One region of the Vibrio ponticus genome, then DNA from elsewhere that is predicted to be linked to it. Evidence: predicted binding sites of a transcription regulator. Region 1 holds the regulator's gene; each other region holds the start of a gene.
What was found. Region 1 encodes PurR, which represses purine synthesis genes. Its sites were predicted from a motif close to TNANGNAAACGTTTNCNTNA; they were not measured.

Region 1 (4,292 bases):
CCGCTCCTGGAATTGAAAAGGCAGTAATCGCGACATAGGCGGCAAAGTATGTGATGGCGGCAACAGCGAAATTCTGATCAATGAAAGAGCCTAGGGCTGCTTGCTGGGCTTTCGCGTTTTCTAACGTTAACTGATCGCCAAACTGAGTGATCAATAGGGCAATCAGTGCAATCAATGCAATGCCAATAATCAGTTTCTTATTCATCTTTGCTCTCCTTTAACCCTTCTCTACGCCCTTGAGTTAATTTAGTTCATTTATCGGGTAATTTGTTCCTATTGTTTAATAAGAACCTCAAAGCAAAGAAAAACTTTCATAAAAAAAGCCAGCAGTTGCTGACTTTTTTACTCTACTGTAGTCGAGAGAGCAGTTCTTCTCGACGAGTCTGGGGAACCACAGACCAATGTGTGCCTTTTATCGCGCCTTCTAATGACCAGAGGAGCTCTAAACTGACGTCGCTGCTGTGAGTGTCTCGAATCGCCTTATACGCTTCTACAGAGCCTGCTTCTTCGAGTTGTTCGACATTGTCGATGCCTGCTTTTTTCAGCATACGCTCTGTTGCTAGGCGCAGGTTTGGCAAATCTTTAATACGAGTCGGCTTGGTTTCGGCTTGAACCGACTTCTCTTGCTGCGCTTGAGTGTGAGCTTCACGTCCGATCTGCAGTGTTTTTTCACTGTCGTTGTACCACTCTTCGCTAAGAGCGAAGTACTTGGTTACTACCGGGAAGCCACGTTTCTGATATACGTATGGTTCGAAGCCTTGTAATTTAAATTGTGCAGCTAGAGCACTGTCTGCGCGAATATGAAGCTTATTATGTACCACTAGTGCAAACATTGTTTCGTCTGCAAAGATCCCAAACCCACCAAACATAGATCGAGATTTAATACGACCTAGCGGCTCAAATAGCCTCATTGAGTCTTTAAGAATTGGTTTATCCATTCAGTACTTTCTCGGTGTATGTGTATGTCAATACGCCACCAAATCAGGTCCGAGAGAATAGCAGTTGTGCAGGAAATAGGAGAGTAATCCGTTAACGTGCGCATTTCTACCATCGGCAACCCCGCTACCATACATATTGTCGATGACAATGATGTTTAGGCCGGTGGCTTTGCGTCCCAGCTTTTCAGTCTGGTTTGCCCTGTGCGTGACTTAATTTGCTTTGCTAAAGATTGTTTACTTAGCAGCTAAGTATCTTATTACTATGAAATAGTTGTGAATCTAATGCAAGAATTAAGTTGAATAGAAAAGACAATAGCTGACAGTTTAACCATCAGCTATTGATATAAATGCGAGTTACTTCAAAGTACTATGCTCGGACATTTGCCAGCGTATTGCTCGGTACTCTGATTTAGTTGATTTTCGCAACGGTAGAGCGATCAACGATTTCTGGGTGCATTTCAAACACACGTTTTTCGTGCTCTTTGTCCTTAATGCGCTCAAGTAAGATTTCAAATGCGTTTTTACCCACACGACGCTTAGGTTGGTGAACCGTGGTTAGCGGTGGTGAGAAGTACTCTGCTAGTTCAATGTTGTCGTAACCAATCACTGACATATCTTCAGGGATACGAATGCCTTTTTGCTGTAGGCGGCTCATTAAGCCTAGTGCCATCGTATCGTTGAAACAGAAAATTGCCGTTGGGCGTTTGTCCATCGCAACAATCTTGTCAGCCGCTAACACAGCAGTGTCACACTCGAAGTTACCTTCTAAAATCCAGTCTTCATCAACCGTCAGGTTCGCTTCGCCCATTGCGCGCTTAAAGCCTTGAATACGCTCTTGGCAAACTGCTTTTTCAAAGTGACCACTCAAACAAGCGATATCTTTATGACCATGGTCGATAAGGAATTTGGTTGCTAGGTAGCCACCTTCTTCTGCGTTATCGATAATCTTGTCGGTTTGAGAGCTCTCTGGACCCCAGTCCATGACCACTTTAGGAATGTCTTTATGGCGATCTAGCATCTCGCTCAGTTCTTCAGTTAGGTCAGAACACATTACTAAAATGCCGTCGACACGCTTTTCTGCAAGCATGCGAATGTAGTCACGTTGCTTCTCGTAAATACCGCCGGTATTACAAAGGATCAACGTGTAACCTTGACGGTAGCAGTAGCTCTCTACGCCATCAATGACTTCAGAGAAGAAAAGGTTCGTTGATTGAGTCACCAACATACCAATCGTACGTGTGGTATTACATTTTAAGCTACGAGCCACCGCACTTGGTGCGTAGTTTAGCTCTTTTACTGCTTCCATAACGCGTTCTTGAGTCGCTTCTGCAACAAAACGCGTTTTGTTAATTACGTGTGAGACTGTCGTAGTTGATACGCCAGCGAGGCGAGCAACGTCTTTAATAGTGGCCATAAGGTATGATCCTATTTATAGCTGCCACATGGCTATTCACATTTTTGAATAAAACTGGCAGAAAGTAATAGAAATACAAAAACCGCTTTTTTACAGCGGTTTGTACTTGATTCGTATTTTTTTATCGTTTGCGGCTTCGATTTTAGACCGCATCGTCGCCAGTAGCAAACGAAAAACCCATTCATTGTTGACGAATGAGTGTTTTAGCTCTCTTCACCCACTAGGTAGTTGCAGTCCAATTCTAAGAAAGCAACCAGCAGTGACGCCACAGAAGAGTAGAAACCGAATGAATCTAAAGTTTGGCTTTTCGCGGCAAACTTAGGCACCCAGTTTAAAATGTGCTGACGAATAAACGCTTCTTGCTCTAGCAGTGCATCGTTGAGATGACGCTCTTGTTCAAGTTCGTTAGAACGAATGATCATGTTACCAAGCAAATCGAGCTCAATGGCAATGTGATCAGCAGGCTCGTTCAAATCTTGGTTAACGGCTACGCCATGCTTAGTCAGCAGGGCATCCATCTCGTTTGCTGGTTCGTCATGCAGCAAACCAGTCGTGCCAACGTACATAGACGCATAAGGCAGTGCTGATTCTTTGTCTGACTTCAAGAACAAGTCGCAAAAGTCAGCGGCAAGTTCAAGCTGACCATCTTCACGGTCAATCTGACGATTTAACGCATCAACAAGGCGGTCAACCGCAGGTTTTAGCGTTGGGTTTTCACCCAGACCGGCAAGAAAGCCTCGAATAGCAGGGCTTTGATATTGCTCAAGTTCTGCTTCTGTTAGCTCTTTAGCGAACAGACTAGAAAACCACCAGTAAATCTCTGCACGTTTTTCATTAAACGCTTTTAATTCTTGCATCTCGCAATGCTCCAAGTTTCAGTACTATTAATATTTTAGCGAACAAAAATGAATAGCGATAACACATGTTGTGATTAAATGAGTCAAAAAATGGCAAAAGATTAACAACTGCGCTAGTTTTGTCTTGAATCAATAAAAAATCATCTTTCTAGATTTTAATATAACAAATACTAGAAATGTTACGATTTATGAATAGAATACACTTGAAATTAATTCCCAATGTAAATTAAGTGGTTTAGATGAGCTATCACGTATTAGTAGTAGAAGATGATGCGGTCACTCGCAGTAAGCTAGTTGGCTACTTTCAAAATGAAGGTTACACAGTCAGCGAAGCTGAAAGCGGCGAGCAGATGCGCGACACCCTACAAAATCATTCGATCGACTTAGTTATGTTAGACATTAACCTTCCTGGTGAAGACGGTCTGATGTTAACTCGCGAACTGCGTAGTCAATCGGACATTGGAATTATCCTGGTAACAGGACGCACGGATAGCATTGATAAAATCGTTGGTCTAGAAATGGGCGCAGACGATTATGTGACAAAACCGTTCGAACTTCGTGAATTGTTAGTGCGCGTGAAAAACCTATTGTGGCGCATCTCTGCGGCACGTAACGCGGGCACTATGGTTGATCAGAAGAATGACGCAAATATTGTTCGCTTTGGCGAATGGATGTTTGACATTCAACGTCGCGCGTTAAGCCGCAACGGTGAGCCAGTAAAACTGACTAAAGCAGAATACGAGTTGTTGGTAGCGCTTTCTTCGTACCCGAACCAAGTACTAAGCCGTGAACGTATTTTGAATATGATTAGTCATCGTGTTGATGCGCCAAACGACCGTACCATCGATGTACTGATTCGTCGTATGCGCGCTAAAATGGAATTTGATCCGAAGAACCCACAAATTTTTGTTACGGTTCACGGTGAAGGTTACATGTTCGCTGGCGATTAAGTGACTAACCGAAGTTGAAAACAAAAAAACCGAAGCAGATGCTTCGGTTTTTTTATCTTAAGTAAGTTAGCCGCTAAGGGATTAGACCTTACTTTGTGATGGTTCGATTACGGACTCTTCGGTATTTGAAACC
Region 2 (4,292 bases), on a different replicon from region 1:
AGAGCGACCAAGTTTACAAGCCTTATTACCTGAATTAGCTGGGCTCAAAGTACTCGATCTGGGTTGTGGCTCGGGCGTTTATATGCAATATCTGTGTGAACATGGCGCCGCAGAAGTGACGTGTATTGATTATTCACCACAAATGGTGGATATCGTTAAGAGCAAAGCAACTCAGTTGGGAGCCGATGAACGTGTTAACGCGTACGCGCAAGACTTAAAAACAGGTTTGCCTGCTGAGCATGATAACAGTTTTGATTTGGTGATTTCACCCCTGATGATTCACTATCTTGACGATCTTAACCCATTGTTTAAAGATGTGTATCGCGTGCTCAAAAAAGGGGGACGCTTTGTGTTTTCGACTCATCACCCGTTTGCAGATTTTGAGTGTTCGACATCAGGTAACTATTTCTCCTGTGAGCAAGTTAAAGAAAAGTGGAATACCATTGGTGAACCTGTAGAAGTTACATTTTATCGACGTTCGCTGACAGAAATTACTCACGCTTTGACTCAACATGGTTTAGTTATCACTGCGCTTTCAGAAGGACAGGTGTCAGAGCAAGTGAAACAGATGGATGCAGAGCGATTTGAGTATCTGTCCAAGAATCCTAATTTCATTTTTATTCAGTGTCAGAAGATAGGCTAGGGCATTGGATTCGATGTAAAAAAGCCGAGATTTTTCATCTCGGCGGTTTAAATTAGTTCTCGTTTATGACTATGTCTAATTTAAGTTTTTTATTAGCTAAGCCCAATGATATTACCTTCATCATCTAAGTCTAAGTTCATGAAGGCAGGCCTCTCAGGTAAACCCGGCATGGTCATTACATTGCCACACAGAGCGTAGATAAAGCCAGCTCCTGCGCAGAGTTTGAGCTCGCGAATTGGAACATTAAATTGGCTTGGTGCACCTTTGACGCTGCCGTCGGTCGAGATCGAAAGCGGTGTTTTTGCTAGGCAAACAGCAAGGTTGTCAAAACCTTGCTTTTGATATTCTTCCAACTGGTGCCTTGCTTGGTAACTAAGTGTGACGCTGGATGCACCGTAGCCCACTTCTGCCACCGCCATTAGTTTCTCTTCGGTAGTTTGTGAGAAATTGTAGAGCGGCTTAAAGCTGCTTTCCTGTTCGCATTGCTTAATAACTTTGCTCGCAAGCTCGAGCGTACCTTCTCCGCCTTTTGCGAATCCTTCACTTAATGCGACTTCAACATTATGCGGTAAAGCCTCAATCATAGTGCGTAATTGTGCTAATTCAGCTTCGCTATCTTGTGGGAAGCGGTTGATGGCAACCACTGCTGGCACGCCATACTTGGCAACATTTTCAATATGCCACTTCAGGTTGGAAAAACCGGCTTCCAATGCATTAGCATCATCTTCAAACAGTGAGTCTGGAATCGCTTGCCCCGGCTTTAAGTCATATAAACCTGAGTTGGCTTTTAAGCCGCGTAGTGTCGCGACGATGACCGCACAATCAGGCGCTTTGCCTGCAACTTGTGCTTTGATGTTACACGCTTTCTCAAAGCCCATATCAGAGCCGAAACCGCCTTCTGTGACGGTGTAGTCAGCAAGATGTGTCGCGATATTGTCCGCGATAATCGATGAGTTACCATGAGCGATATTGGCAAAAGGTCCGGCGTGAATAAGAGTGGGTACTCCTTCCAGCGTTTGCATCAGCGTTGGCTCTATCGCGTCACGCATGCTTACTGCCATGGCGCCAGCTACTTGTAAGTCTTCGGTAGTAACAGGTTCGCCATCGAGTGAATAGGCGACCACTACACGACCAATGCGTTGACGCAGATCTTTAAGATCTGACGACAGTGCGAGAATCGCCATAAGTTCAGAAGCGGCAGAAATATCAAAGCCATCTTCGCGTTCGAAACCGTTAATGTCTTTGCCAAGCTCGTTTTTGCCCACTGTTACCATGCGCAAAGCGCGGTCGTTATGGTCCATCACACGCTTCCAAACCACGCGCTTATGGTCGATTTTTAGAGCCTTTAAGCCGCTACGGGCTTCAAAGTCATCATAACCATTGCGTTGCTCGTGGTAGATACGGGCATCGATCGCCGCTGCGGCTAGATTGTGTGCGGCTGTGACAGCATGAATGTCACCGGTTAGGTGGAGATTAAGCTCTTCCATTGGAGCGACTTGTGAATAGCCACCGCCTGCCGCGCCACCTTTAACGCCAAATACAGGCCCCATAGATGGTTGACGGATACACGCCATGACTAAGTGATTGAGTTTGGCAAGCCCCTGAGCTAAACCAATGGTTGTCACCGTTTTACCTTCACCTAATGGTGTAGGAGTGATAGCGGTCACCACGATTAATTTACCACTGCGGTTTTGATTAATACGTTTTAAGCAGTGAAGTGAAACTTTAGCTTTGTGTTTACCTTGGCTGTGAAATTCGTCTGGCAGTAAACCAGCGCGCAAGGCGATGTCATTAATTGGTGATAATGACGTAGTACGGCAAATATCTATATCCGACAGCATAAAACCCTCGATTATGCGAAAAACATGGACACGAAAACGTTTGCGCAAGAATGATAGCGCCAAAAAGTGCTTTGTAAAGGATTAGTTTGTAGCACACTGTCCAGTAAGGATGGCTACTATGCTCGGGAAATGGTGTTTATACAAGTCAAAAGTGAATAAGGGGTAAAACAAAAGCCCCTGGCGGGGCTTTTCATTACAGTGCGAGTAAGACGAGTTTACCACTCATCGTCGGGGAAAAGTTTTCCCTCTGGCGCGTAGGGGTCATCGTCAAAAGGGTGCTCCGCTTTAGTGCGTAGCATTTCTAACTGATGCTCGAGCATGTTGACTGTGTCGTAATCACCTTCGGAGCAAGCAACGTAAATCTGTTGCTCAAGGTTTCGCATTGTCTCTTTGCTGTTCATACACACCTCCTGAATTAGGATAGAAGGGTTAAAGATTTCTACCTATTCTCAAATCTATTGTAGTCAAGCAAACCAAATTCGATAGGTTGATCTTGCTGATACCAACGATGAACGTTATCGCTAAAAGACCAGAACTCTGGATTACTACGGCGAATCGCGAATGTATCCAACAACTTGACGTAATCTTCTTCGCCACGCATGTTTTTTAGCAAATTGACCAACAGTGGAATTTGATTCTCTTCGAGTGATAAATACGCGGCTGGATAACTACCGATCACTCCACGAACCAAAGTGAGATCGTCATGTTTGTAATCACGATTGCTCTCTTCGTCGAATAGGCTTGTAATGTTGGTATGCGCGTTGTTGTGTAGCAGAGTAAACAACTGCTGCTTGCCATTTTCTGATTCAATCATCAGCATCATGATTTGTGGAATTGGACGAAGTCCTTCTCCTTTGATTGCAGCGATTTGGCGCAAGAGCATTTCGTTTTCCTGCTTAAATCCACTATCAACAATGTCAAAGCGGTTATTGAGAACGGGTTCCAATTTGTCGCGCAAAATGTCATACAACTCGGCCTTTGGATTCGCCGTTGTGTAAGGAACCTGTGTTGGCTGGTCAAATGGCTTTACATTGCGTTGCAAGAAGTCGCTTAACTGAGTGCTTTGGTTTTGATACCAACTCGATTGCTCTTTATGGCGGACATCTCTTGGTAGCAGAGCAACGAAGTTACTCTCACCCTCAAGGCGCAAAAAGTCCATAAACATGCGAGTGATCAGCTGGTGACCAAAGTTACCATAGACATCAAACCCAGCCACCAACAGATAATGGATGCGCTCAAGAAGTGCATAATCAAGGATCCACGCAGTTTTAGGTGGGGTACCGACCATGCCTCGCACCACGGATGCACTATCAAAGTGACGGAAGATAGTTAAGGCTGCATTTGGGTTAGTGCCATTACCATCCCAGATAAGACCAGTATCGAGATGTTCACCATTCTTAAATGTAGCGTTAATGAACTCAGACTTGGCTTCTAAGTAGCGTGCCTGCTGGCGAGAATATTTAACCCAGTTAGTGACAGGTAGAGTATTGCTTTCTAGTTCACCAGGCAGCTTTAAATTGTCGGCTTGGCTACGATAGAAGTCGTTAACCTCAGGAATATCACTTTTGTCTGGATCAAGGAAGAATACCCAAAAGCGGTCATTAATCACATTAAGTGCCAATTGCCCTCGACATACCGGACCTTTGATATAGGCCGCGATGGTATTTTGAGCGTTATCCAGCATAAATTTAAAGCGCGATTTAACGGGCAAATCGATAAATGCTGTCATTGGGTTTGCTGCAACTTCAGGAGCGTAGCTTGGTAGTTGCTTAACTTGGTACTCGGTGTTGAAAAACCATTGTTGCCAA
Region 3 (4,292 bases), 410 kb from region 1:
TAAATTTTTACGCTATCTTCTAAATAGTTGGAGCTGCAACTAGGCTGCCAGTAAATTATCTCTATGAGCATAGACAACTATGTGATTAGAGATAATTTATGCAGCAAACGACGTTGCAGTTTCAAATATGACGAAGATATTAGTAAGCGGCTGGATCCGCTTTCTCGTCTGTCACTTCTAATGTATTAAGAAGGTTAGTCAGTAGGCTCGATGCACCGAAACGGTAGTGACGAGCATCAACCCAGTTGTCACCTAGAATTTCGTCAGCCATTGCTAGGTAAGCTTGCGCATCTTCTGCAGTACGTACACCACCCGCTGGTTTGAAACCAACAGTCTCAGCTACGTTCATGTCACGAATCACTTCTAGCATCATGCGCGCGTATTCTGGTGTTGCGTTCACTGGCACTTTACCAGTTGAAGTTTTAATAAAGTCAGCACCTGCTTCGATACAGATTTGTGATGCTTTCTTGATTAGCGCTTCTTCTTTCAGTTCACCTGTTTCGATGATTACTTTAAGTAGAACGCTGTCACCACATGCTGCTTTACATTGTTTAACTAGCTCAAAGCCCACTTCTTCGTTACCTGCGATTAGGGCGCGGTAAGGGAATACTACGTCTACTTCATCAGCACCGTATGCTACAGCTGCTTTCGTTTCCGCTACTGCGATTTCGATATCGTCGTTACCGTGAGGGAAGTTAGTTACAGTTGCGATACGTACTTCTGGCGTACCTTGCTCACGAAGTGTCTTCTTAGCAATAGGAATAAAGCGAGGGTAGATACAGATCGCAGCTGTGTTACCTACGGCTGTTTTTGCATCGTGACAAAGTGAAATAACTTTCGCATCTGTGTCGTCGTCATTTAGCGTCGTTAGGTCCATAAGTTGAAGTGCACGTAACGCTGCTGCTTTTAAATCGCTCATTTCTATCTCCGATCAATATTCAAAAATGTGACTGATTCTCTGCACTCTGAGTATAGGCTGAGAAAACAGTTATTGATGAACGGACTTGGTTCCTTGAAGACTCGGTGGCAAACAGCGAATTTGCCCCAATTGCTATCCTTGTCACCGCACAGTACCAGTTTGGCCCTATGGCACAACAATCAATGATTGCGGTGTCTTTAATAGCATATAACCTCGCACCTGGCTCGCGCTATATGCATTGTCAGGTAAATCATTTACCTGATAGTGAGAATTCATTGCTAATTTGAACGCAATTTAATCCAAATTCAATCAATGACGCTTACCTTATAAAGAAACCGCACAAAACTGTAGTGGCAAATAGCGCGCAAACGGTTTGTATCTCAAAAAACTTTACCGGGTATTCGCCTTTATTCACAAGCCTTGTGAAAAAGAAAATTACCCTAGGTAAAAACAAAAAATGCCCCGCAGCATATGAGTGCTACAGGGCATAATTTCAAGTGGCGTCTATATTAAACGAGCTCGAATTATAGAGCTGCTAGGCTTAGACAGAAGCCTGCAATTGTTGCTGCCATTAAGTTAGATAATGTACCAGCAAGAACTGCTTTCATACCCATACGTGCGATATCGCCACGACGAGCTGGAGCCAAGCTACCTAGACCGCCTAGTAGAATCGCGATAGACGATAGGTTTGCAAAGCCACATAGAGCGAACGAGATGATTGCCACTGTCTTGTCAGACATGATCTCACCTGTTGCTGCAACTACTTGTGCACTCTCACCGATGTAAGGTGTGAAGTTCAAGTAAGCTACGAATTCGTTGATTACCAGTTTTTGACCGATAAATGAACCTGCAACGATTGCTTCATCCCATGGCACACCAATTAGGAATGCTAGTGGAGAGAATAGGTAACCTAGGATTAGTTGTAGTGTTAGATCCGGCATACCGAACCAACCACCGATGCCACCTAGCATACCGTTAACTAGAGCGATTAGACCTACGAATGCGATTAGCATTGCACCTACGTTAAGTGCTAGTTGTAGACCTGATGCCGCGCCGCCTGCTGCTGCGTCGATAACGTTAGTTGGTTTGTCATCGCCACCGTCCATTGCCGCTGCGATATCTTCTTCAGGCTTTTCAGTCTCTGGGTGAAGGATCTTAGCGAATAGTAGACCACCAGGTGCTGCCATGAATGATGCCGCTACTAGGTACTCTAGAGGAACCCCCATTGAAGCGTAGCCAGCAAGTACACCACCAGCAACAGAAGCTAGACCACCACACATTACCGCAAACAGCTCAGATTGAGTCATTTTAGGAACAAATGGGCGAACCACTAGAGGTGCTTCAGTTTGACCTACGAAAATGTTAGCTGCTGCAGACATTGATTCCGCGCGAGATGTACCTAGCGCTTTCTGTAGACCACCACCAAGGATTTTGATAACCCATTGCATCACGCCTAGGTAGTACAGTACTGAAATCAGTGCTGAGAAGAAAATCAGTGTTGGAAGTACACGGAATGCGAAGATGAAGCCGCCGCCGCCAAATACTTCGAACATCTTGTCAGAAACAAGACCACCGAATAGGAAAGAAATACCATCGTTACCGTAGTTGATAACGTTTGATACACCTTGAGAGAAACCGTTTAGTAGATCACGACCCCAAGGCACGTATAGAACGAATGCACCAAGTACAAATTGGATAGCGAATGCGCCACCTACAGTTCTTAAGTTGATAGCTTTTCGGTTTGATGAGAATGCAAATGCAATAGCAAGAAGCACTACCATACCGACTAGGCTCATAAACAGGCTCATAGTTTATGACTTCCTTATGTTATTTATTGGCGTGTTACAAAGTGGAGCTACAAAAGCGCGGTGGATTATACTTATCGAACTCAGTAAAAGTAGTACCCACCTCGCATTTTTTACCACACAACACGAACTATACATTAACAATTGAGATATTAATCACAAAACGCAACCGTTTAAATGAGCCAGACAACACTAAACACACAATAAATCAGCAAAATTTAAACATTTTTTCGGTCGTTTTTGCCACTATTTTGCTAATCGTTTGCTCAGACTCATTTCGCAGCAATATAAAAGAAGATAGAACATCTTTGACGAATTTGGGTTGATTTGCTTCTCCTTGATAACCACTCAATGGCATATCGGGCGAGTCGGTCTCAAAAACAATACATTCCAAAGGAAAGCGAGCGACCGCATTACGAGTTTTATTCGCTCTTTGATAAGTAATTGAACCACCGACCCCGAGACACAAACCAAGCTTTATATACTCCATCCCCTGTTCATAGCTGCCAGTAAATCCGTGCACAACTCCCCCGCAAGGCAATGGATATTGCTTGAGTACTTTAATTAGCTCTTGGTGCGCTTTTCTTACGTGCAGCAATACTGGCAATTCAAACTGCTGTGCTAGCTTAAGCTGCTCGACCAACACCTCAGTTTGGAGTTGCTGATTATCTCGACCATGGTAAAAATCAAGCCCACACTCTCCAATCGCAATACAGCTTGCATTTGACTCAAGGCGCATACGCATACGATTAATTTGCTCAAGACTCTTTGGAGCAACAAACATTGGGTGGATACCGATAGCCCAATTCACCATAGTGTATTGCTCGGCATAATCGGCAATGCGGTCCCAATTGCTTTCATCGACAGCTGGCACCAATATCTGCTCAACACCAGCCTGTTTTGCTGCACTTAAAGCCGCATCGAGATCAATCCCTTTTTCAACCATTAAGTCCAAATGACAGTGAGTATCAAACAAGCTCATAGTTAACTTTTTCCTCGACACAAAAAAATTGCATTTTTCCAACAAATGCGTACATCACAAATATGATCTTTATCTGACTGACGGTAACGTTTTCTATTGATATGCATCACATTTTTATATTCTTGACTGGTTTCAAATAAACCAAGCAAACGATAAAATGACTAGTTAATGGTCAAGAGTGTCACCACTCAAATTGGTTAATTTTGACAACAATTTGACCTAATTTACTCTATGTAGCGAAACATTGATTTCATAATTGTTATTATATTGTGAAAACAGAGAGCAGCTACTTTCATATCGCATTTGCACTACTAAGGATCTGATAGTGAAAAATCCAATTCTGAAACTCTCTACTCTAGCGCTTGCTATGTCATCGTTCAGTGTTTTCGCAGCCAAGCCAGCGGTTGTTTATGATACAGCTGGTAAATTCGATAAATCTTTCAACGAAGCAGTTTACCAAAACGGCGTGAAAGTATTTAACGCAGATAAGGGCATCACAGTACGTGAATTTGAACCACAAAACGAAGCACAGCGTGAGCAAGGACTGCGTCGTCTAGCAAGCCGTGGCTTTACTCCTATCGTTGCA

Region 2: a site for PurR is predicted at 2,513-2,532, ahead of GZN30_RS17390 (formate--tetrahydrofolate ligase). Genes of this name have one in related genera too.
Region 3: a site for PurR is predicted at 2,886-2,905, ahead of GZN30_RS01310 (NupC/NupG family nucleoside CNT transporter). Genes of this name have one in related genera too.

Annotation. Positions count from the first base shown of each region.
Region 1 is NZ_AP019657.1:695,580-699,871, forward strand. Features, by position in the region: gene GZN30_RS03110 (TVP38/TMEM64 family protein) at 1-205, opposite strand, end outside; gene GZN30_RS03115 (TfoX/Sxy family DNA transformation protein) at 348-938, opposite strand; cyclic di-GMP riboswitch class I at 1,050-1,147, opposite strand; gene purR (HTH-type transcriptional repressor PurR) at 1,348-2,352, opposite strand; gene torD (molecular chaperone TorD) at 2,556-3,209, opposite strand; gene torR (two-component system response regulator TorR) at 3,449-4,159, shown strand; gene elyC (envelope biogenesis factor ElyC) at 4,241-4,292, opposite strand, start outside.
Region 2 is NZ_AP019658.1:668,456-672,747, forward strand. Features, by position in the region: gene GZN30_RS17385 (class I SAM-dependent methyltransferase) at 1-643, shown strand, start outside; gene GZN30_RS17390 (formate--tetrahydrofolate ligase) at 736-2,484, opposite strand; gene GZN30_RS17395 (hypothetical protein) at 2,700-2,885, opposite strand; gene GZN30_RS17400 (fatty acid cis/trans isomerase) at 2,924-4,292, opposite strand, start outside.
Region 3 is NZ_AP019657.1:287,279-291,570, reverse strand. Features, by position in the region: gene deoC (deoxyribose-phosphate aldolase) at 140-919, opposite strand; gene GZN30_RS01310 (NupC/NupG family nucleoside CNT transporter) at 1,444-2,727, opposite strand; gene GZN30_RS01305 (TatD family hydrolase) at 2,933-3,706, opposite strand; gene GZN30_RS01300 (BMP family lipoprotein) at 4,032-4,292, shown strand, end outside.